Regions from separate parts of the Salinicoccus sp. RF5 genome, predicted to be linked through region 2. Evidence: predicted binding sites of a transcription regulator. Region 2 holds the regulator's gene; each other region holds the start of a gene.
The links. The regulator Rex, encoded in region 2, represses fermentation and respiration genes when NADH is low (regulators of the CRP and FNR family bind a similar motif). The targets are predictions, from matches to a motif close to TTGTGAAATATTTCACAA.
Positions count from the first base shown of each region.

Region 1 (5,910 bases), on a different contig from region 2:
GGTTATAGGCATTCTGCTGATGGGTAATAGAAGGGAAAGGGCGTTTACCGACACAGAGTATAAAGCAATCAAACAGTATGTAGAAACGACCCTCAGACAACAAATATTGAAAGAGCTGATGGTTAATGAATAATACAAGCCTGGTCAATTTGCTTGAAGCGATGTTCCACCAGTCAAAAGAAATGATACTGTTCGTCAACAATGATGGAGAAATCGTATATATGAATGCCCATGCCGCAGCCACACTGGATGATACCAACTATGACAAAAGCCAATTTCAGCATATATGCACACATTGCCAGGGCATGTATGCTGCCGGGGGGCGTGTGGAGTGCAACAACTGCTATCTGCATGTTGATGAGAAGGTGACCTTCCAAGTATATATGCGCACGAGGGAGGGTGATGTTGTACCCTTCATCGCCAACTTCCAGCGCATCGACCCGGAAAACAACATCAGTGTGTTCACGCTGAATCCATTGTCCGAGCAGCTCAGGACGCAGGAGATCGAGCACCAGAAGAGGCTGACGCAGCGCATCATCCATGCACAGGAAGGTGAGCGGAAGCGCATATCGAGGGATCTGCATGACGGCGTCACCCAGGAGCTGCTCAATGTGCTTCTGGAGATGCGGCTCTTCAAGTATATCGATGACCGTGATGAACTGAACGAAAAGATGATGAAGTCGGAGGATTCCCTGAGCCGGCTGCTCGATTATGTCAGGAACATCTCCGTAGAACTACGTCCGGCGAGCCTCGACGACCTAGGTATAGAAGCAGCTCTCAAGACACATTTCAAATGGATCGAAAAGCAGTATGGAATCACTGTGGACTGCACGCTCGACATCCAGCGGAAGCGCTTCAATCCGGAAGTGGAGACGGTGCTCTACCGGATCATCCAGGAAGCGATATTCAATGCCGCCAAATATGCTGAAGTGGATACGGTCAATGTAAGGCTTGAGGAAATGGATGACGGAACAGGCCCACATGTCCATTTCGAAATTGAAGATTCCGGCCTGGGCTTCCGGACCGGGGACACTCCGATTGGTACAGGTCTCGGCCTCTTCGGCATGTCGGAAAGGGCCAGCAGCGTGGGCGGCACTGTCAGCGTCGACAGCATGCCCGGAAAAGGCACCAGAGTCTTCGGTTCCATTCCAGTATAGGAGGAGATAGCATGAAAATTGTCATTGCTGATGACCATGCAGTAGTCCGCACAGGCTTCAGCATGCTGATCAACTATCAGCCGGATATGGAAGTGGTCGGCACGGCAGCTGACGGCAGACAGGCTTTCGAAAAGGTGAAGGAACTCGGGCCGGATGTGCTCCTGATGGATCTCAGCATGCCTCCAGGAGAATCCGGCCTTTTTGCTGCCAGCCGCATCCACGATGCATTTCCTGATATAAAGATACTTATTCTGACGATGTACGACGATGAGGAATATATTAGGCATACCTTCAGAAGCGGGGCAAAAGGATATATTTTGAAGAACTCTCCCGATGAGGAACTGATCAAGGCAATCAGGAAAATCCACGAGGGGGAGAGGTATATCGACCCGGTCCTCATGGATGAGAATATGGAAAAGCTTCTGAATGATGAAGATGTCCCGGAGAAATTGGGGCAACCCTTCAGCATCCTTACGAAGCGGGAGCTGGAAATCCTGCCTCTGGTCGCCAAAGGCTACGGCAATAAGGATATAGCGGAAATGCTGTTCGTTTCAGTCAAGACGGTGGAGGCGCATAAAGCAAGGATCATGGAGAAACTGAGCCTCTCCACACGCCCTGAACTTGTAGAATATGCCATGAAGAAAAAATTGATAGATTTTTGAATGTAGGTGAATGGAATGGTAGAGCAGGAACAGTTTCAATTTAAAGTAAAAGCATTGCGTGTATTGGAGAATGAGCACAGGTATCTGAAATATCTGATGAATGAATGGTTCCAGCTGGTGCTCAAATTTGAAAACGATGATGTCAAAAGCCGCCTCGAAGGACTCATGGTCATAAAGGATCTGAGGGAGAAGCTGACGGCGTTCGAGAAGCCCCTGAAGCGTCATCAGGCAAAGGAGGAGCAGTATTTCTTCCCGATGCTCGGTGCCTACATTGGACTGGAGCAGGGACCGATCTTCTCAATAGAGGAAGAGCATCAGGAAATCGATGCCTATATCCAACACTTCTTCCATCATTCGATGCACGATATGAATGAAATGTCGCTCGACAGCATGAATGAAATGGTAAAGGACGTCATGGAAGCATACGAAGTGCTGATGGTACATATGGTGAAAGAGGAGTCCGTGCTGTTTACGATGGCCGATAAAGTACTCAAGGAAGTCGATGAAGAAGTGCTTCTGGAGCAGGTGAACACCCTGATTACCGAATAGGGGCCCCGCTGCCCAAATGTAGGGTTTTCCCTTCTTACAGAGATTGCCAACAGATTATATAATAAATTTGTATAATAAATCACAATCTAAAGTAAGTGAGGTTAGTCCGTATGAATGAAAAAATGGGTAAAAAACAGCTTATCCTCCATACATTCAGCCTGCTCGCTGGATTCATGGTATGGACACTGCTGGCGCCGCTATTCCCCGAAATTGTAAAGGATATACCGGAAGCTGCAGAACAGCAGGCGCTCATCGTTGCGCTGCCGGTAATACTGGGCTCCGTATTGCGCATACCTTTCGGCATATTCGCGAATAAGACAGGCGCGCGCACAGTATTTCTATTCAGTTTCATATTCCTGCTGATTCCCGTATTCTATCTAAGCATTGCAAGCACCGTAATGGATCTTATGATCGCAGCCGTATTCCTCGGCATCGGTGGTGCAACATTCAGTATTGGTGTTACAAGTCTTCCTAAATACTATCCAAAAGAGAAGCATGGTTTCGTAAACGGTGTATATGGAATGGGCAACATCGGTACTGCGGTGACGAGCTTCGGCGCACCTGCACTGGCACTCGCCTTCGGCGGCTGGCAGGCAGCAGTGCAGACCTATCTTGTAGTACTTGCACTTTTCGCCATCCTGCAGTTCATATTTGGAGACAAGCAGGAGAAGAAGGTGAACCTTCCGCTTGCGAAACAGTTCAAGGAAGTCATCAGGGACTACAAGTTCTACTTCTTCAACCTGTGGTACTTCATCACATTTGGTGCATTTGTCGCGTTCGGCCTCTTCCTGCCGGGCTTCCTTACAAATGAGGAACTGTTTGGCCTGACTACGCTTGATGCAGGTGTCAGGACAGCGGTATTCATCATTATAGCGACACTGCTCAGGCCGGTGGGAGGGATGATCGGCGACAAGTTCAATGCACTGCATGCCCTGATCATCACTTTTGTTGGACTGGCAATTTCCGGGCTGCTTCTGGCCTTCACGTACAACTTCATCTTCCTGTTTACAGTGGGCAGCCTGCTGGCTGCAGTATGTGCAGGAATCGGGAACGGTCTCGTATTCAAATTCGTTCCGACATACTTCTCCAAACAGGCGGGCATCAGCAACGGATTTGTTGCCATGATGGGCGGACTTGGCGGCTTCTTCCCGCCGATAGTCATCGACCAGACGCACAATTTAACAGGGAGCTATGCCCTCGGGTTCATACTCCTGGCCGTATTCTGTATCATCGCCCTGTTTACAATGTTCTACATGAATAGTAATCTTAAGAAAAATGAACTGGCATGAGAGTGATAATATGGAACGCTATTCGAGACAGATGCTATACAATAAAATAGGAGTGGAAGGACAGCGCCTCATCGCGTCCCGTACGGTACTCATCGTCGGGGCCGGGGCGCTTGGTTCTCTTTCGAGTGAATTGCTGGCACGTGCCGGGATAGGGAAGCTCATCCTGATCGACCGTGATTATGTGGAGTATTCCAATCTGCAGCGCCAGACGCTCTATACCGAAAAGGATGCGGACGAGAAGAAACCGAAAGTGATAGCAGCCAGGGAACGGCTGTTGGAAATACGTCCGGATCTCGAAATCGACGCCCACATCGCACATTGTGACGGGCCGTTGCTCGAAAGTCTCGTAGAGGAAGCGGATCTGCTTTTGGATGGTACAGATAATTTCGATACACGCCTCCTGATCAATGATGTGGCCTATAAGTACGGCAAACCATGGGTGTATGCGGCTTGTGTCGAAGCATCCTACAGCAGCTGCGGTTTCGTCCCGGCGACGCCCTGCTACCGCTGCCTCGTGCCGGTGCTGCCAACGACCACATTGACATGCGATACAGCCGGCATCATCGCGCCGGCTGTCCAGATGGCAGTGGCCGAACAGGTCACCACAGCGCTGAAGATATTGACGGAACAGTACGAAGCGCCATTCTACATGCGTATCGGGAATGTATGGGATATGGATCATATGAAATACCGCATCGACGGTATGAAGGAGGCACATTGTGATACATGCGGGGAAGCCCCGACCTACCCGGCGCTCGATATGAAGGCTGATGTGGCGATGCGCCTGTGCGGGAGGGATACGGTCCAGGTGATGGATGACCGGATCACCGAAGCGGCGGTGGAGCATGCGGTAGGCCATCTTGGCACGAAGGTGAACCGGACCCCGTATTTCCAGGAGTTCCATTATGACGGTTACCGTTTCGTATGTTTCAGGAATGGGCGTCTCTTGATTCATGGACTGGATGAAATGAACAAGGCGAAAACGCTCGTCAACCAACTGTTTGGCTAGGAGGATATCTATGAGCATCATCGGCAGAATCGATCGGGACATCAAAGTGGGCGTCATCACCATCAGTGATACGCGGACGAAGGATACTGACAAGGGTGGAATGAAGGTCATTCAGCACTTGGAGGCGCTGAATACCGTCATCGGTGAGGGCGACTACATGATTGTAAAGGACGACGCCCACGAAATTAGAGAAGCCATCGGGCAGATGGTCGAGAGTGGACTGGATGCCGTCATTACGACCGGGGGCACGGGCATCGCCCGCCGAGACGTGACGATCGAGGCACTGCGTCCGTTGTTCGACAAGGAAATCGAAGGATTTGGTGAGATCTTCAGGATGTTGAGCTTCACTGAAGATATCGGGTCACGGAGCATCCTATCACGGGCTGTGGCGGGGACGATGGGGCGTACCGTCATCTTTGCACTGCCGGGCTCCACAGGAGCGGTGACGCTTGGCATGGAGCGGCTGATCGTGCCTGAGCTGAACCACTTTGTACATGAACTCAACAAATAAGGCGTGCCCGGCGGGCACGCCTTATTTGTTGATATGGTAGTCTCCGGACTTTCCTCCGGTTTTTGACAGGAGCGCCGTCTCATATATGACCATACCTTTGTCGATGGCTTTGCACATATCATAGATGGTGAGCGCGGCGGCACTGGCTGCGGTCAACGCTTCCATCTCCACACCTGTCCGGCCGGTCGTTTTGACCGTCGCCTCGATATGGAGGAAGTATCCGTCCTCAAGGTCCCAATGGAACGATATATCGACGCCGGAAAGGGGAAGGGGGTGGCACATCGGGATGATCTGATGAGTGTTCTTCGCTGCCATGATGCCTGCAACCTGCGCCACGGACAGGACGTCCCCCTTTTTGACCTTACCGCCGGTAATCGCCTGATGGATTTCCCCGGTTACGCCGAGGATGCTTCTGGCGGCGGCTGTACGGGTCGTCACTTCCTTATCTGATACATCGACCATGCGTGCTCTGCCCTCCGGGTTGAAATGAGTGAATTCCGACATTTGAATCTTCCTTTCTAGTACAATGAGTATAACAGAATCTACAAGACGAAAGTAGTGATGATATGAATTTGAATCGTACACCCATCCCAGTGACAGAAGCAGTGGAGCGGGTCGTGGAACGCATAAAGCCACTGTCTGTCGAAACGGTTTCCCATACAGAGAGTTATGGCCGTATCCTTGGTGAAGATTTGAAGGCGACCATGGATGTGCCGCTGTTCGATAAATCTGC
Region 1 is NZ_JAJGRC010000001.1:1,245,045-1,250,954, reverse strand. It holds gene LLU09_RS06500 (GAF domain-containing protein) at 1-133, shown strand, start outside; gene LLU09_RS06495 (sensor histidine kinase) at 126-1,157, shown strand; gene LLU09_RS06490 (response regulator) at 1,169-1,819, shown strand; gene LLU09_RS06485 (hemerythrin domain-containing protein) at 1,835-2,368, shown strand; gene LLU09_RS06480 (nitrate/nitrite transporter) at 2,479-3,657, shown strand; gene LLU09_RS06475 (ThiF family adenylyltransferase) at 3,668-4,666, shown strand; gene LLU09_RS06470 (MogA/MoaB family molybdenum cofactor biosynthesis protein) at 4,677-5,177, shown strand; gene moaC (cyclic pyranopterin monophosphate synthase MoaC) at 5,199-5,681, opposite strand; gene LLU09_RS06460 (molybdopterin molybdotransferase MoeA) at 5,744-5,910, shown strand, end outside.
Region 1: a site for Rex is predicted at 2,436-2,453, ahead of LLU09_RS06480 (nitrate/nitrite transporter). Genes of this name have one in related genera too.

Region 2 (5,910 bases):
GATCATCAGCCGTTCCCCATCCCCGTTGAGGACCGTCTGCGGTGCATAGAAATCGAATCCATGGTCCAATTCATGGAACGAACCATGGTCGAGCGTCAATGCTTCACAATCCGACTCCCCGATGATATATCCCGACTGATATATGTTCCAATAGCTGTTCCTGTACTTGTCGAGCCCCTGGGGACAGAACATGAATACCTGGTGGCCATCCAATTCAAAATAATCCGGTGCTTCCCACATGAAGCCGAACTGGTCGAGTTCTGTCTTCAATTCCCCCCTGTACTCGAATGCTGAAGGTGTTTCCCCGGCAAAGACGAGGAGGCGCCCGTACTCTTCTGATGAAGTCGCCCCGAGCAGCATGAAACACCTGCCATTCTCGTACCAGACTTTCGGGTCCTTCATCAACCAGCCGTACTCGGGCGGTACGCCTTTGATGATGGGTACGGCCCTGTCCGGATGGAGGATGCCCGCCTGTATCTTTAAGGGGGTATATTGCTGATACACCGTGTTCGAACGCACTTCAGTGTGGTAGAGGTGGATATCTTCTTCCATTACAAAAGCGGAGCCTGAATAGGCTCCGTCCGACAACATCTTTACTATTCCCCTGTTCTCAAAATAAACAAGGTCACCCGAAGTCACATGATATAGGCATCTCGTTCTTTTGTCGGCAAAGGGGGACCATTGATAGAAGATATGGTACATACCCTCGTGGTGGACGAATCCGGCAATCGAATTCATGCTGCCGGCAATGGGCTGTACATGGTATTTCTGCCTCCACTGGTCATCCTGTGCCTGTTCAAGCCGTTCATTCAATGAGTCATTGTCCGCTTCTCCCAACGTTTTAAACGCTTCAGTGTTCGAATCGAATTTCACCCTGAATACCTCCCTAGTCGGAATCCAAAGATTCTTCTATTGCCTTCTGTTCTGCCTTCAAATGCCTCCGATAGCCGATTTTTGAGATGTATATGCTGATTTCGTATAGTACGATCATTGGTATCGTCAGCATGATATGCGTCATCAGATCTGGCGGGGCAATGAGCGCCGCAATCACCAGAAGGATGAAATAGGCATACTTTCTGTTCTTCTTGAGGAACATCGGCGTCAACAGGCCAAGCTGTGTCAGGAAAAGCACCAGGATCGGCATCTGGAAGATGACGCCGAATGGCAGGACCGTCCTGAAGAGGAACCCGAAATACTGGTTGATGCCGATGGTCGTCTCGATCCCCATGTCTTCCGAAAGATCGAAAGTGAACTGGATGATATAGGGTACGAGAACGAAGTAGCCGAAAGCCATGCCGATCAGCATGAGGATCATGACGATCGGGATGTAGCTCAGCGTCAACTTCCGTTCATTGCCATACAACCCCGGTGCCACAAATGCCCAAAGCTGATACATGATGACCGGCAACACCACTACAAGACCGATTATGACGATCACGAGCAGATAGATCTTCAACGGGTCCGTGACCTGGAATGCGTGCATTTGGATCGACTCTGCCCATGGGGCATTCTGCATCTGGTATATCAGTGGCTTGGAGAGGAAAAACCCTATAATCAACGCGCCGACAAAGAAATACATGACAATGAGCAGACGCTTCCTCAACTCTTCCAGGTGCTCGGTAAATTCTTTTTTTTCCGAGTCTGTCATCTTACTTTTCACCTCTTTAAACTCTTTAAAAAAAGGTGGCTTTCGCCACCTCCAAATCTTTATACTTTTGTTTCTTCAGCTTTTTCAACTTCAACCGCTTCAATTTTCTTCGGCTGCTTTTTTCTCTCGAGTTCTTCTTCGTCATCATCATCCGTAGCAAGGCCCTTGGTTGCGTCTTTAAATTCCTTTAAAGTGGAGCCCATTGCGCGTCCGAACTGAGGAAGCTTCTTGGGTCCGAATATGATCAATGCTACCACAGCGATTACAATCATACTTGTCGGCCCTACTGCCATAAGTGTCCCCGGCATAAACATTTCAAGCATATTACCCCTCCTAGATATGTTTCATATAAAAGAATAGCGCCTGCAATTCAACACTCAAATCTATATTGTGTACATAGATTCCATCATTTACGTCCAATCTGATAGGCGTGAAGTTGAGTATACCCTTGATGCCCGCATCTACAAGCCGTTCAGCCATCGCCTGGCTGACCTCTGCCGGCAGGGTGAGTATCGCAACGTCTATGTTATGTCTACTGACCATATCTTCAAGTTCATCTGGATGATATACTAATGTATCGTTGATGGATGTTCCAACAATTTCATCATTGCTGTCAAAGGCGGCAACTACGTTCATTCTATCATTTATATTACTGAATTTGTAGTTTAATAACGCGCTGCCCAGATTGCCGGCACCAATGATCGCAACATTCTTCACTTCATTCCCCTGGATGTGTTCCATGAAGAAGTTCAGAAGGCTTTTGACATTGTAGCCGTACCCTTTTCTACCAAGCTCCCCAAAATAGGAGAAGTCTCGCCTTATAGTGGCAGAGTCAATATCCAATGCCTCACTGATCTCTCTGGATGAGACTCTGTCCACACCGGATTTTTCAGCGTTCTTAAAAAATCTATAGTATAAAGGGAGACGTTTCATAGTTGCATTTGGGATTTTCTTTTTACTGTTCAAATGTCCCACACCTCGTTTATTACACTCTGTTGATATATTATAGCATATCTCGATTTTCATAGTGTAGTCAACGTCGTTTAATTTCATCGTTTTTTTTATTTATTTATTGTAGACTTGAAGAAAGTGAGGTAATGAATATGATAGTGATGCAGTTGGGAAATGTAAAGAAATCATTCGGTACAGACATGATTTTTGAAAATATAAATCTTGAAATAAAAAAGGGCGAAACCGTCGGCATCGTGGGGAAGAACGGTGCCGGAAAGACCACGCTCATGAAAATGATGGCAGGCGAACTTGGGCTTGATGAGGGGCAGATCACCACTCCGAAAGGCATCTCCATCGGCTACCTGACCCAGCAGATGACACTGGAATCCTCCCAGACTGTGCAGGATGAAATGATGCGGCCGTTCTCGCACCTGCTCCACATCCAGGAGGAGATGCAGAAAGTAACGACTTGGCTGGCAGAACATGACTACGACGATCCTGCCTACAGCGAGCAGGTGGAACGTTATGATACCCTGCAGAATTCATTCGAGTCCCAGGGAGGGTACACGATCGATGCACAGATCAAGACGGTCATCACCGGACTCAATTTCACCAAGGACGACCTCGACCGCAACGTCGATGCATTCTCGGGCGGCCAGAAGACACGCCTCGCCCTGGGCCAGATGCTGCTGTCAAAGCCGGACCTGCTCCTTCTCGATGAACCGACCAACCACCTGGACATGGACACCGTGGCTTGGCTTGAACAGTACCTGAACAGTTTTACAGGTGCAATCGCAATCATCAGCCATGACCGCTACTTCCTCGACCGCACGGTCGATAAGATCTTTGAAGTGGAGATGAACCGTGGGACACTCTATCACTCGAACTATACAAAGTACGTGAAGGAAAAGGAAAAGAACTACAGCCTTCGCATGAAAGCCTACGAACATCAGCAGAAGGAGATCAAACAGCTCGAAACCTTCGTCGAAAAGAACATCGCACGGGCTTCGACGAGCAATATGGCAAAAAGCCGCCGCAAGAAGCTTGAGCAGATGGACCGGATGGATACGCCGCAGATCGACAGAAAAAGTGCACGTTTCTCCTTCGATATAAAAAGGGAGAGTGGAAACGATGTCCTCCGTATCAAGAGCCTCGACATCGGATATGAAGAGACGCTGAACAGCGGCATCACCCTGAACGTCGATAAGGGGGACCGTCTGGCGATCATCGGTCCGAATGGTATCGGAAAATCCACGCTCGTCAAAACCATTGCGAAGAAACTGCCCCGTCATGCGGGAGAAATCATCTACGGCACGAATGTCTCCATCGGCTACTATGACCAGAAGCAGGCCGAATTCACCTCCAACAGGAATGTCCTCGAAGAACTGTGGCATGAATATCCGAACATGAATGAAAGTGATGTCCGCAAAGTGCTGGGGCGTTTCCTGTTTACGCAGGATGAAGTGATGAAGAGTGTCAACGATCTGAGCGGTGGGGAAAAAGCCCGCATCCAGCTGGCTAAACTGATGCTTGAGAAGAATAACCTGCTCATTCTTGACGAGCCCACCAACCACCTGGACATCGACAGCAAGGAAGTGCTGGAGGAGGCGCTCCAGAACTTCCCCGGCACCATACTATTCGTCTCCCATGATCGGTATTTCATCGACCGCATCGCCACCAAGATAGTGGAGATGGATCTTCAGCATCTCCAGACCTACAACGGGGACTATAGCTACTATCGTCATAAGAAGGAAGAACAGGCTTCCCTCGCAATCCAAGTGGAGAAGCAGGAGGACAAAGGGCCGAACGGCACGGATTATGAACAGCAGAAGCAGAAAAGGAACGAGATGCAGAAGCTGAAGCGCAGCACAAGCAGGATGGAAGAACGCATCCAGGCGCTCGAAGAGGAAATTGCAGCGACCGAACAAAAACTTGCCGAACCTGAAGTTTACGGGGACTATGAGAAGGCTTCAGAGTACAATGAGCAGCTGAATGCCCAGAAGGCACAGCTCGATGAACTGATGATCGAATGGGCTGCATTGGAGGAACAGCTGGAAGAGATATAAACCTATTGCGAACACAGGTTCCATTTTAATGGAGATGACGGGAAATGGACTTAACCACATTTTTATTCACATCTGAAAGTGCACAGCACTGCATAATGCAGCGGTCCATCCACAGGAGGAATAAGTTATACACATAGTTGTGCACATTTATATCCCCAGTACCCGCGACGTTTAAACAGCTTTTCGCATTTTTATCAACAAGTTATCCACAAGCTGTTTAAAACAAATGTTCCGTATTGACAATCAAGGATGATACAAGAAAGCCATGTCCCAAAATCAAGGGACATGGCTTTCTATATACTGTATTCTTCTATATCGATGAAGTTCCTGCCATTCAGATCGAGTGTACCGAAGGCATTATTATTATAGAGATGATAGGCTGCAGCGCCGATCATCGCTGCATTGTCGGTACAATACTTCAGCTGGGGTATGCTGAGCTTTATTCCCTGCTCCTGGCAGAGCATTTCAAAGCGGGACCTCAATCCACTGTTGGCGGCGACGCCTCCTGCAATGATCAGGTGGTCCACTCCGTAGTTTCCAACAGCCATCATGGTCTTTTTCGTCAGCACATCAACGACGCTCTCCTGGAAGCTTCTCGCCACATCCGCCTTGTCTATGGCAAGTTCCTTCTGCCTGTAATTGTGAAGTGTGTTGATGACTGAGGACTTCAGTCCGCTGAAACTGAAATCATAGCTGTCCGGTTCCAGGTAGGGTCTTGGAAAGTTGAAAGTATCTTCCCCTTCCCTGCTCAGACGGTCGATATGGGGGCCGCCAGGATAAGGCAGACCGATGACTCTCGCTACCTTGTCATATGCTTCACCCACTGCATCGTCCCTTGTTTCCCCGATGACCTCGAAAGACATGTGATCCTTCATATAAATCAGCTCCGTATGCCCTCCAGAAACAATGAGGGAGATGAGGGGAAATTCAAGTTCCTCCTCCAACTGGTTTGCATATATGTGGCCTGCGATATGATGTACGGGAATGAGGGGCAGGTCATGTGCAAAACTGAATGCCTTGGCGGCATTGATGCCGACCAGCAATGCGCCGATCAATCCCGGCCCTTCCGTTACTGCTACGGCGGAAAGGTCTGACGGGAGGAGTTCTGCTTCCTCCAACGCCTGCTCAATCACTACTGTGATGGTTTCAACATGGTGCCTTGAAGCCACTTCCGGTACCACACCACCGAAACGCTTATGGCTTTCTATCTGGCTGACGACCACATTCGACAGTATTTCATTCCCA
Region 2 is NZ_JAJGRC010000003.1:1,829-7,738, reverse strand. It holds gene LLU09_RS09260 (glycoside hydrolase family 32 protein) at 1-873, opposite strand, end outside; gene tatC (twin-arginine translocase subunit TatC) at 887-1,648, opposite strand; gene LLU09_RS09250 (twin-arginine translocase TatA/TatE family subunit) at 1,708-1,941, opposite strand; gene LLU09_RS09245 (redox-sensing transcriptional repressor Rex) at 1,982-2,614, opposite strand; gene LLU09_RS09240 (ABC-F family ATP-binding cassette domain-containing protein) at 2,752-4,665, shown strand; gene tsaD (tRNA (adenosine(37)-N6)-threonylcarbamoyltransferase complex transferase subunit TsaD) at 4,959-5,910, opposite strand, start outside.

Region 3 (5,910 bases), on a different contig from region 2:
CCACATTAAATTTGGAATATGGTGTATAGGCGCGGCTCTGCGCCACCTTCGCCTCTTTCAGCCATTCTTCCTTGAATATTCCATCATTCATAAAAACATCTCCTCATTAAATCAGATAGGGTATAAATATAATCAGACCGATAATGACGGCGTATGCTGCAGACAGCAGCACCCCGGCTGCCCCTGCATCCTTGGCGGCCTTGGCCATCGGATGGATGGTGTCCGTGGACAGATCTACTGCAGCTTCGACTGCTGTGTTGAATGCCTCAGCAATAAGCACAAGGAAGACCGCACTGACGATGAACAGCCAGCCGGTGCGGTCAAGTCCCACAACCATTCCGAGGATGACCGCCAGACCTCCAAACACGAGGTGTACGATGAAATGCGTATCCTTCTGCATCAGCCACCGGAGGCCCATGAAAGCATACTTGAACCTGTTGTAGAGCCTCATATCAATCTTCCCGCGTTACACCGAAGGCGTCGAGTATTTCATCCTGCAGCCGGTTCATCTCCTTCTCCTCATCCGCTTCCATGTGATCATAGCCGAGCAGATGGAGGAAGCCATGGAGCGTAAGGAACATCAATTCCCTCTTATAGCTGTGGCCGTATTCCTCAGCCTGCGACTTCGCACGATCCGTGCAGATGATGATGTCACCGAGCATCCGCGGGGCATCTTCATGGATGACATTGTCATCCTCATCCTCCATTGCGAAGCTGATCACATCCGTGACGGCGTCCTTTTCCCGATAGTTCCGGTTGATCTCCTGTATCTCCTCTTCATCGACAAAGGAGACGCTGATCTCCGCGTCATCCGTTTCATTCAGATGCCCATAGGCGAAACTGATCAGCGACTCGATTTCCCTCCTCTGGGTTTCATCCGTAAAATTGCCGTCATCCATGAAATCTATAGTTATCAAGCGGCTCACTCCTTCTCGTATGCCTTGATGATTTTTGATACAAGTGGATGGCGTACGACATCCGATTCATCCATCTTATTCACTGCGATTCCCCTGACATCGGAAAGCAGTCTGACCGATTCCACAAGCCCGCTCTTTGTGGATCCCGGAAGGTCGATCTGCGTCTCGTCGCCGGTGACGACCATCTTCGATCCGAATCCGAGCCGTGTGAGGAACATCTTCATCTGCATTTCTGTAGTATTCTGTGCTTCATCCAGAATTACGAATGCCTCATTCAAAGTCCGGCCACGCATGTAGGCAAGCGGCGCCACCTCTATGACACCGCGTTCTATGAGGCGGTCCGTCTGCTCTGCGCCGAGTACCGTGTGCAGGCCATCATAGAGCGGACGAAGATAAGGATCCACCTTTTCCTTGAGGTCGCCCGGCAGGAAGCCCAGGTTCTCCCCTGCTTCCACCGCTGGACGTGTCAGAACGATCCGTTTCACACTATTTTCACGGAGCATCTGGCAAGCCAGTACGACAGCGAGGAATGTCTTGCCTGTACCTGCAGGGCCGATGCCGAATGTCAGGTCATGGCGTTTGATGTTTTCTATATACAGGCGCTGCCCGGTCGTCTTCGCACGGATGCTCTTCCCTTTTACATCCCGGGCGACCTCTTCATTATAGAGATCCGCAAGGTATTCGATCGTCCCCTTGCGTGCCATCATCGCTGCAGACTGGACGTCCCTGAGATTGATGGACATCCCGCGCTGGATGATTTTAAGCAGGTTGATCAGCACATCTTCCGTCAATTCGATGTTTTGATCATCAGCACCATCGACGGTGATCTCATTGCCGAGGGTGTGGATCGTCACATCGAACTCCTCTTCCAGAAAAGTAATATGCTGATCATTTGCACCTATAAGTGCCTGAGCCTCTTCCAGGCTGTCTATATTTATAATATTAGGCATGCGTAAACCCCTTTTTCAGAAAGTCTCTTTCCCTTTAAATTTACCACTAAGCCACCGCTACTGCAATGAATTAGTGCAGGTGAAGACAGTTCCAGAAAGTCCCCTCAGACCATTTCACCGGTCCTTGTCCACCAATATATCCAATTTGGAAATGATGGTATTCGCAGCACTCCTGAAAGACAGGAAGGCACCCGCCTCCACCTGCTTCCGACCAGCACAGTATACGGTCAGGTGCACCCCCGCCTCCTTCCCATGGGTAATCACCCGATGGATCTTTACTTCCATTACGCCTTCAGGAAGCGATGGCAGGCGCACCTTCTCGATATCCACCCGTTCCTCGAGTTCAACATGGTCACCTTCTATAAAGGCAGCCAGTGCATCAATCAACAGACGCTTTTTCGGTGCATTGCCGCAGTCCTTCGGAAAAATAATGTGTACACCTTTCGCTGTAATGATGGTCTCCATTGAGTTCCCCTCCTTCCAATACCTTTTACCCACTCCTCAAGTTATTACAATAATATGAACGATGCTACTCTTTGTTAACTTTGTCACAAAATATCAATTGTTTTCTGATTCCTTTGATTTATATTGGAATTAACAGGTAAAGGAGCGATGGTAATGAAACCAGAAATCAGAATTCCGGACTTCAACGAAGTCCCTTTCATAGTCATTTGGGAACTGACGCGCGCATGTGAATTGCATTGCCTGCACTGCAGGGCTGAAGCACAGGTTGAACGCAATCCCTACGAACTGTCCACTGTAGAAGGCAAGCGGCTTATAGACGATATTGCCGCAATGGAGTACCCGATGCTCGTATTCACCGGCGGAGATCCGCTGATGCGGACGGATGTATTCGAACTTGCAGAATATGCCGTGGAAAAAGATGTCAGGGTTTCGATGACACCGAGCGCCACACCGAATGTCACGAAGGAAGCGATGCAGAAGGCGAAGGATGTCGGACTGAGCCGATGGGCATTCAGCCTGGACGGTCATAACAAGCAGGTCCATGACCATTTCAGAGGGACTGAAGGCAGCTTCGACCTGACGATGAAAGCCATCAGCTATCTGAACGAACTTGGTATGCCGCTTCAGATTAATACGGTGATTTCAAACTATAACATCGAATACCTTGAAGAAATGAGGGAGATGGTCGAATCCCTTGACTGCGTGCTGTGGAGCGTATTCTTCCTCGTACCGACAGGACGTGGGAAGAACGAGGATATGATCACCCCCGCCCAGCATGAGCAGGTATTCAGATGGCTGAATAAGATCAAGGACGAAGTCCCTTTCGATATCAAGACGACAGCCGCCCAGCACTACCGCCGGGTGGTCATACAGGATCAGATGCGTAAGAATAAGGATCCCGATGCGCAGATCCGCTACATGGATGCCCTCAGCGAAGGCAAAACAGGTACGATCGATGGCCTTGGACGCGCACCGAAAGGCGTCAACGACGGCAATGGATTCGTCTTCATTTCGCACATCGGCCATGTCTATCCAAGTGGATTGCTGCCGGTCAACTGCGGCAACGTGCGCGTCGACAAGCTCTCCGACATATACAGGAACTCGCCGATACTCAAAAGCCTCAGGAACCCTGACCTTTATAAGGGCAAATGCGGCGTCTGCGAATTCAGGCACGTCTGCGGCGGCTCCCGCTCAAGGGCTTATGCCGCCACTGGAGATTACCTTGAGAGCGAGCCTTACTGTGTATATATCCCGAAAGCCTACCGAAAGAAGAAAAGGAAGGTCACGGAGAACTGACCGGATGATATCGATGATTTTGAAAAGGGAGCGCTATAGCGTCCCTTTTCTATGTAAATAGGTGTATTTTTACTTTAAAATACTGTTATAATGGCTATAAGAAATAGGAGGGCTAACCATGGAAAACCAGATCATCGTCCCCCACCTATGGTTTGACACGGAAGCAGAAGAAGCAGTGGAATTCTACATGTCCATGTTCCCGGAATCGAAGCTTACAGACCGTACGACACTGCACGATACGCCATCCGGTGATGCACAGTAGCTTTCTTTTGAACTCTATGGCTACAGATTCATGGCCATCAACGCAGGCTCCTACTTCACGTTCAACCCATCCATCTCCTTCTTCATCAATTTCGACCCCTTAAAAGATGAGGAGGCGGAGCGGAATCTGGAGAAGACCTGGAATGCTTTGATTGACGGTGGCACTGCACTCATGCCGCTCGATGAATACCCCTTCAGCAAGAAATACGGCTCGGTCGAAGACAAGTTCGGAGTCTCATGGCAGCTCATTCTTGGTGGCCCCGAGGCGGGCGATTGGCCGAAGATCGTCCCTTCCCTGATGTTCATCGATCAGAATCTCGGAAAATGCGAAGACGCCCTGGAATTCTATCTTTCAGTCTTCGAAAACTCCCGAATGGGGGAAATCGCCAGATTTCCGGAGGATACGCCCCCTCACCTGCCCGGCTCGGTCATGTACTTGGATTTCATGCTCGAAGGCCAGTGGTTCTCTGCAATGGACAGTGCCGGCCCGCATGAATTCAACTTCAATGAAGCAATCTCCCTTATGGTGCTACGTGAGGACCAGAAGGTGGTCGACTACTACTGGGACGCGTTATCCGCAGAGCCTGAAGCGGAACAGTGCGGCTGGGTCGAGGACAAATTCGGTGTATAATGGCAGATCATCCCGAAGGAAATGAATGAGATGATGTCGAATGGCTCACCGGAACAGTTACGGAAAGTCACACAGGCTTTCCTCGAGATGAAGAAGATCGACCTTGAAGCACTGAAACAGGCGTATGAAAGTTGAGACAGGAAAGGGACCAGATGGATAGCAATCCATCTGGTCCCTTTTTTCTGCCTGGATGCTCAATCCTCTTCTGTAGCATCGTCATATGCCTGGAGGGCCTTGCCGCCATATACACTGCCGGGACCGCCGCCCATGACGATGGCTACACCTGCAATTTCAGCAACCTCTTCTCGCGTTGCACCGAGCTTGATCAGCTTGTTCACATGATTGCCGATGCATCCTTCACACTTGTCTGCGATTGCGTAGGCCAGTGCGGCAAACTCCTTCGTCTTCTTATCCAGTGCACCGGATTTATAGGCCGCATCCTGAAGATCTTTAAAACGCTTCATCGTATCCGGGATGGTTTTCTGAAGCCGTTTCGTGTTGCCCTGGGCAACGGTGTTGATTTCATTGAAATGTGTCATATCCTCTCACCTTTCCAACATTAAGTATGTTTCATATATTACTACAGCCTGCTGCGGAATGTCTGCCTAAGCATCCGGATGGAGATATTTCTCATCCCATCTCTCAGGCAGCAGTTCCTCCAGACGGACGGTCCTACCTGCGAGTCCGATTTCACATCCGTAGTTGTCCTCACCGACCTGGTTGATCAGTTCCCGGCACCGGCCGCAGGGAGGAAGGATGCTGCCATCCTCATGTACAGCTATGATTCTCGCGATATCATATTCACCGGAAGTCACCATTGCAGCAATCGCCGAATGCTCTGCACAGAAGCCGATGGAAGACGGCAGGTCGAGCGCGACGCCTGTATATATATTGCCTTCTGCAGTCATAAGCGCTGCTGCAACGTGTCCCATTTTTCCTTTCCTGCTCGTCGTTCTGGTGTTCAGCCTCTCTTTCGCAATCTCATAAAGGTCATCCACATCAATAGCCCCCTCTTCACAATCCCTCTGACTCCATTATATCAAAGAAGCACGGGGGCCCTTCCGGCCCCCATGCTTATGAATCACATGAAATTTGTGATGTGTACGGATACGAGTGTGGTCATCCATACTGCATGCACAATCTCCAGAATGCCGATCTGCTTCATCTTCCAGCCCCGGCCGTATAGTGCCACGGCACGGACCAGGCTAAGCAGGAAGGCGAGTGCCAATATCCAGTGTGCGCTGAGCATGATGATGAATACAATTCCATGATATGCATACGATGCAATCCTGTATTTCGGATTCTTCTTCTCCCGGATCATCGTCTTGACGAAAAGGGCTGTACTCGTAAAGAACAGTATGCTGATGATGATGACGAATATTACCGGCCA
Region 3 is NZ_JAJGRC010000001.1:414,366-420,275, forward strand. It holds gene cdd (cytidine deaminase) at 1-91, opposite strand, end outside; gene LLU09_RS02285 (diacylglycerol kinase) at 107-451, opposite strand; gene ybeY (rRNA maturation RNase YbeY) at 453-917, opposite strand; gene LLU09_RS02295 (PhoH family protein) at 923-1,867, opposite strand; gene LLU09_RS02300 (hypothetical protein) at 1,982-2,332, opposite strand; gene LLU09_RS02305 (TIGR04053 family radical SAM/SPASM domain-containing protein) at 2,486-3,628, shown strand; partial or broken gene LLU09_RS12645 (VOC family protein) at 3,747-4,127, shown strand; gene LLU09_RS12650 (VOC family protein) at 4,173-4,520, shown strand; gene LLU09_RS02315 (carboxymuconolactone decarboxylase family protein) at 4,715-5,059, opposite strand; gene LLU09_RS02320 (cytidine deaminase family protein) at 5,126-5,518, opposite strand; gene LLU09_RS02325 (YwiC-like family protein) at 5,602-5,910, opposite strand, start outside.
Region 3: a site for Rex is predicted at 2,404-2,421, ahead of LLU09_RS02305 (TIGR04053 family radical SAM/SPASM domain-containing protein). Genes of this name have one in related genera too.

Region 4 (5,910 bases), on a different contig from region 2:
TTGGAGACATATTTCGCATACTGTGAATCCAGCATGTTTGCAAGCAAGCGTGTTTCAAACCCGAAAGCCTTCATGACCAGCAGGTGGATTTTCGCCTGCGTAACAGTATAGAGGATCCATGGAAGCGTCGGTTCGTACTCGTGGATGGCAATCAATACTTCATCCGTATCCAGCACACGGCGGAACTCGAGGCGCGCCCGGCCGTCCTCCCTAGTCTGGGAGAACTTTCCTCCTTTAATGTAGTAGAGGATCCGGTCTTCATATGAACGCTCCTCCGATTTCTCCAGAATTAGGATCGGCGATTTGAACAGAGGCAGTGCAATTGATGTCTCCTTGTCCTTCACACGCGTACTTATGAATTTCCCTCCGATTCGGGACAACCAGTTCACATAGTAGTCGGCTGTATCATCTATCGTCCATTGCTTTGGAATTCTTATACGCTGGACGGATTTCACATCGTTCTTCTCTATGTCGCTTTTCTGTATGATTTCAATGCCTTTTTTGGTGCTTGAATCTATTTCATCATCCAGCGCGATACGGACACTGTCCTTGAAGCTCGTTGGTGCATCTGATATGCCCTCTACACAGTTCTCATCCCTCATCACCATGTTGTGGGTAAGGCTTTCAAGCAATGGGTAGACCATCTCTTTCGGCTTCTGTGCAATCAGGCTGACCCAGAGCTTGGAAAGCGTGATCGGGATAATCGGCACATCGATCATCGGCAGCTTTTTGTCCATGACTTCCGCCGTCTCCTCAAACAATTGCCTGTAGGACTTTTCCTCGGGCCCTCCGATATCGATGGATTCATTTCGGCTGGACTCCCTTTCGATTACCCGAGTCAAACCTGTAATGACATCCTTCAGTGCCACCGGATGGGTCCTATTGTATGCCCAGGATGGGAGCAGAAGTCCGGGCAGGCGCTTCACCAGATTGTGGAGGATCGGGAAGGAAGACCCCTTCGGTCCCACAATCAGTCCAGCACGCAGTGTGGTCACGGGGATCCCGTAGGAACCAAGTATCCTTTCACATTCCAGTCGGCTTGCCAGGTGTTCCGAGAGCGTATCATCATCTGGAATGATTCCACTCAGATAAACGATCCGCTTCACGCCCTTCTGCTTGGCAGCCCATGCAAAATTGTCCGCTAGTATCGCATCCATGTCCTCGAACTTTGCCTGTGAAAGCTTTGATGAAGGCTGCATGGAATGGACGAGGTACACTGCAATGTCTATATCCTCCATTACATTCTCGATATCTATCTGTGAATAGAGATCCGCCTCCTTCCATGTGACATTCTCTTCGTCTTCCTTATCATCCGCATGTCTGGAGATCGCTATGATCTCATGATTTTCTTTGAGCTTCTCCAGAAGATTTCCGCCAATATATCCGGACGCACCGGTCAGTAATATTCTCATCAACATTCATCCCCTTTTCTTCTTTTCAATACGTACTTATACCCTGAAATGAAATATTTAGACCAGCCACTAGAAATCTGCATTAAAAATGGTACCCCACTCCCATCGGGTACCATTCCATCAATATTTCCATATTACTCCGCCCTGTTCAACGCTTCACTCAAACGGACTTGCCTCTCATTGATATATTTGTAATCAATGTCATACAATACATCCTCATCGAAACCATCATATACATAGCGGCTGAACGCTTCTATATCCTGCTTCACATCATCTGTACTATTCAGGGCGATATTCTCGAGAGCTTCAATGAGCGTCCTGAGGATCGTCACATCCTGCCTCCCATAGAAGCTGATCTGCGACAGCATCTTATAGAGTTTATCTTCCACACTGCTTCTTCTGACCACCAGTCGTCCCAGGTGCTTTTCATCATTGTATATGACGTACGTACCGGTATATTTGAAATTCTTTATGAGCGCTTCGGAAAGGTAGTGGATGCACTGGACAGCGGTGTTGGGGTCATTGATCCCGGGGGATAGCGCACGTATCGCAACATCCACAATCTTCTGCAGGCCATAGTCGACATCCTGATATACGCTCCGTTCCTTGCCGAGCTCAATATTCCTGATCAGACTGTCCGGAATTTCAGTCCCTTCATCGTGATGGATGGTGATAAGGATGGTAGAGGTCGTCACAAACTCCCCCACCAGCTGCTCGACATGGATGACAGCCTCATTCTCCTCCGCCCATTCAAACAGCCTGTCGTGGTTCATGAACTGGATGAAACCGAAGTCTTCGGACTGGAGTGCAGTCGTCGTGTCATACGACTCCACCATCTCGGGTTTCAGACCGCTTACTGCAACATGATCCTGATCGATCCTCTTTTCTTCCTTTTCTATCTCTTCCTTCACGTCCTCGACGAGAGAATTGATGAGGTTGCTGACCTGTATGCTCGAAGCGACGAAATGGATGAAGTATGCAAAGAAGAAAAGACAGAGTACGGCAAGCATGACCGCCACAATCGCCGAAATGACTTCCCCTTCGAATGTGGCCTGCTGCATGAAGGCCAGTGATAGGATCGAATACAGAAAACCGCCCATGAATACACCAAGGACCCGCATCGTCCTCCTGTCATTCACAAAGTTGGTGAGCACCCGTGGTGAGAACTGGGATGAATATGTAGTCAGCACTACCATGATGGTGGAGAACGTAATCGTTGTCATCGTCAACAGTGCCCCGGAAATCGAACCGAGGATCTCTTTGGCCAGATCGACCGATGTCGCCAGGAAAAACGCCAGTTCGAAGTTGAGCAGCGGCAGTATCTTCATGTCTATGTAGACGACAATCAGAGCCAAAGCAAGTGCCATCAGACAATAGATCACAGGAATGACCCATATGCTGTTTCTTATCGTTTTCAGGAATTTCATCATCATCCCCCATTTTCCTAGTCTGTAAGCCAATCATAACCGGGATGGGATGAATACTCAATAGAAGGCCGGGAACGACCCACATAAGAAGACGCAGCAAAAGACCCGTCTCCATTATGGAACCGGGTCTTTGATGAAACAAGAGCTATTCAGTCACTTCGCGCTTTCTCATCGGGAACTTGAATCTGCGGGATGTGCCATCTTCATTCTCACGATACAGGAAGTGGTCCACTCCGAGGCTTCCCGCCTTGTGCCCTCCAGCAAGTATGGCCAGGCCGATGAGGATGTACAATGGGTTTACTGATACTGTGCCTGCAAACAGGAATGCGAAGTTCATCATCAGTCCGAAGAATGCAGCATATGCGGTCAGTCCCCCAAGAAGCAACCCGAGTCCAACAAACACTTCACCCCATGGAATCATGATGTTGACGATCGGCGCCATCGGCAGAAAGACATTTTCCACAAGGAATGTATACCACGGGTAGACTGCGCTGCCGTCCGGGCCGACTACAGGATTCTGGACTGCATTCTGCAGATATCCTGAAGCATCAAAGCCATTCATCACTTTGCCCAAACCACTCGTAAACCAGCCAAACCCGAGGAATATCCTCAAAATAAGTAATACATATTTGCTCGCCTTATTTTCCCTAAACCATCTGATCATTTGTATTTCTCCTCTCTGATTATCCGTTCTTTTCTATAGGTTCATTATATGTGAATATTATCACATATGCAATAGTTTTTGTTAATTTTTTCACATTAATTTACGTAATTAAGGAAAATAAAAAAAGCACAGCCGGAGGCTGTGCAGAATGATGGTCAGCTTATGATTTGAGAAGCGGTTTTGTTCAGAAAGCGGAGGAGCTGATCATTGACGAATTCAGGCTGTTCCTGATGAACCCAATGTGTCGCATTCTCGACCCAGATTACAGCATCGCTGTCGATGAGCTTAAGGCTCTCCTCTGCCAGCTTACTGGACAGGAACTGGTCGCCTTTCCCCCATATGATCTTTACGGGCACTTCGATATCGTCCTTCCGCACACTCTTCATGCTGGAGGGCATTGCACGATACCAGTTCAGCATGCTCGTCAGCGTCTTGGGCCTTGCCCAAGCAATCTTATATGCACCAAGCTCCTCTTCTGTGAATGTCCCTTTTCTACTCGTCATCTTAAGGGCCTGCTCCATATACCGGTAATCGTTGCTGCTCATGATCTTCTCCGGTACTTTCGGAATCTGGAAGAACAGCATGTATGAGCTCCTCAGCCATTGCAAGGGCGTCTTAAGCATGACTATAGGGACTACTGCCGGATGCGGCACATTGATCGCCACAAAGCCCCGGACCAGTTCAGGATGCGTGCTCACCAGATGCCAGCCTACCACACCGCCCCAATCGTGGCCGATGATGGCTGCATCCTTATGTCCAAAGTAGTGGATGAGCCCGATGATATCATTCCTGAGCGTATCGATGTGGTAAGCCCCGACCCCATCCGGCTTGTCACTTTTATTATATCCACGCTGGTCGGGGGCGACGACCCTATATCCCGCTTCGGCCAACTCACGGATCTGTCTTCTCCAGCTGAACCAGAACTCGGGGAAACCATGGAGCAATATCACCAGATCTCCCTCCTCGGGGCCGGAAACTGCAACATGGAGCTCCACTCCATTCGTCTCGATATGCTCGAAATCGATGTTCATCATGATAACCTCCATTCCGTAGTATGAAGCTGTTTGCCAATCACTTAATAATTCCCGGCTTCAAACCTCTTTAACCACACTTTGGAAATCAGGCGATGATCAGGACATTCGATTCCATCATTTCGATAATGCAATTTTTATATGTTCCAAGTGATGCTCTTCATGCCATGCGAGTTTCGCCACTTTTGTTGCTACAGTGATCTTACCGTTCGTCTCATGGATGAAATATCGGTCCAACTGCGCCTCCGTCAGGTTGCGCGCCACTTCTGTGATGCGTGCGTTCATCCCTTCGAGCATTCTGATGGACGCCTCTACAGGAAGTTCAGTATCCGGCTGCACCGCCCATTCCCCCTGGAGAAAGCCGGGCACCGTCGGTGCATCGTCCGTAAGTGCCAGTTTCAGGCGCTGATACATATTCAATTGAGAATCCGCAATATGGTGAACAAGCTGCCTTACCGTCCAACTCCCTTCACGATAGGTTTTTGATAGATCCTCTTCACCCAGATCATCAACTACTGCCCTCAGCCGACCTGTATAGGACTCGATCTGATCCGCCCACTCCTGTACATTTTCAAGCGTTGGTGTTTCTGGTACATCCAGTTTACCTATTGGAAACTTAACATCCATTAAAATTCTCCTCCCATAACAATGTCTTCCATTTCAATATACTATACATCCAGCTTCGATTTCGATTGTACGCTCAAAGCGATGAATAAAAAAACTATCCTTTATCCACTGTACTCCCGATCTTCTGGCGGAACAGCTTGAGGAAAGCTTCCTTGTCATCCTTGGAGAATGGCTTCGGCCCTTTCGTCCTCCCGCCGCCTTTGCGGATCATGCTGCCCATATAACGCGTCTCAAGCAGATGATCGATATTCCTGGCGTCATATTCAAATCCTTTATGATGGAGTACTGTGCACCCCTTCGGCAGAAGCAGGGAAGCAAGCCCGTAGTCCTGGGTCACCACCATATCATCCGCTGCTACGAGCTGCACCACTTTAAAGTCCGCAGCATCCGGACCCGCTTCCACATACACAGCCCGGACATGCTCGGGCAATTCCTGGGTGGAATAGTGCGACAGACTCGACACCAATACGACCGGCACCTGTCTGTCCCCTGTTTCTTTTATGATGATATCCTTCACCGGACATGCATCCGCATCAACAACCACTTTCATCCAATCACCTTTCCTTAATGACCTCTTCCACACAAAAGCAAAAATGGAAGATACATCACCTCATCCGTACTTCTTCTGATGCGCCTTCTTCAGCTTGAGGTAATCTTCATCCTCCCGCACCGTCTTCCATTTCTCTTCAAAGATCGCAGCCGATTCCGCCTTCTCCTCATCAATATCCCGTTCGTTCACTTCACCGTTC
Region 4 is NZ_JAJGRC010000004.1:248,489-254,398, reverse strand. It holds gene LLU09_RS12210 (NAD(P)H-binding protein) at 1-1,415, opposite strand, end outside; gene LLU09_RS12205 (DUF2254 domain-containing protein) at 1,547-2,839, opposite strand; gene LLU09_RS12200 (DoxX family membrane protein) at 2,985-3,503, opposite strand; gene LLU09_RS12195 (alpha/beta fold hydrolase) at 3,659-4,537, opposite strand; gene LLU09_RS12190 (YfiT family bacillithiol transferase) at 4,652-5,161, opposite strand; gene LLU09_RS12185 (YaiI/YqxD family protein) at 5,256-5,711, opposite strand; gene LLU09_RS12180 (DUF4385 domain-containing protein) at 5,772-5,910, opposite strand, start outside.
Region 4: a site for Rex is predicted at 3,582-3,599, ahead of LLU09_RS12200 (DoxX family membrane protein). Genes of this name have one in related genera too.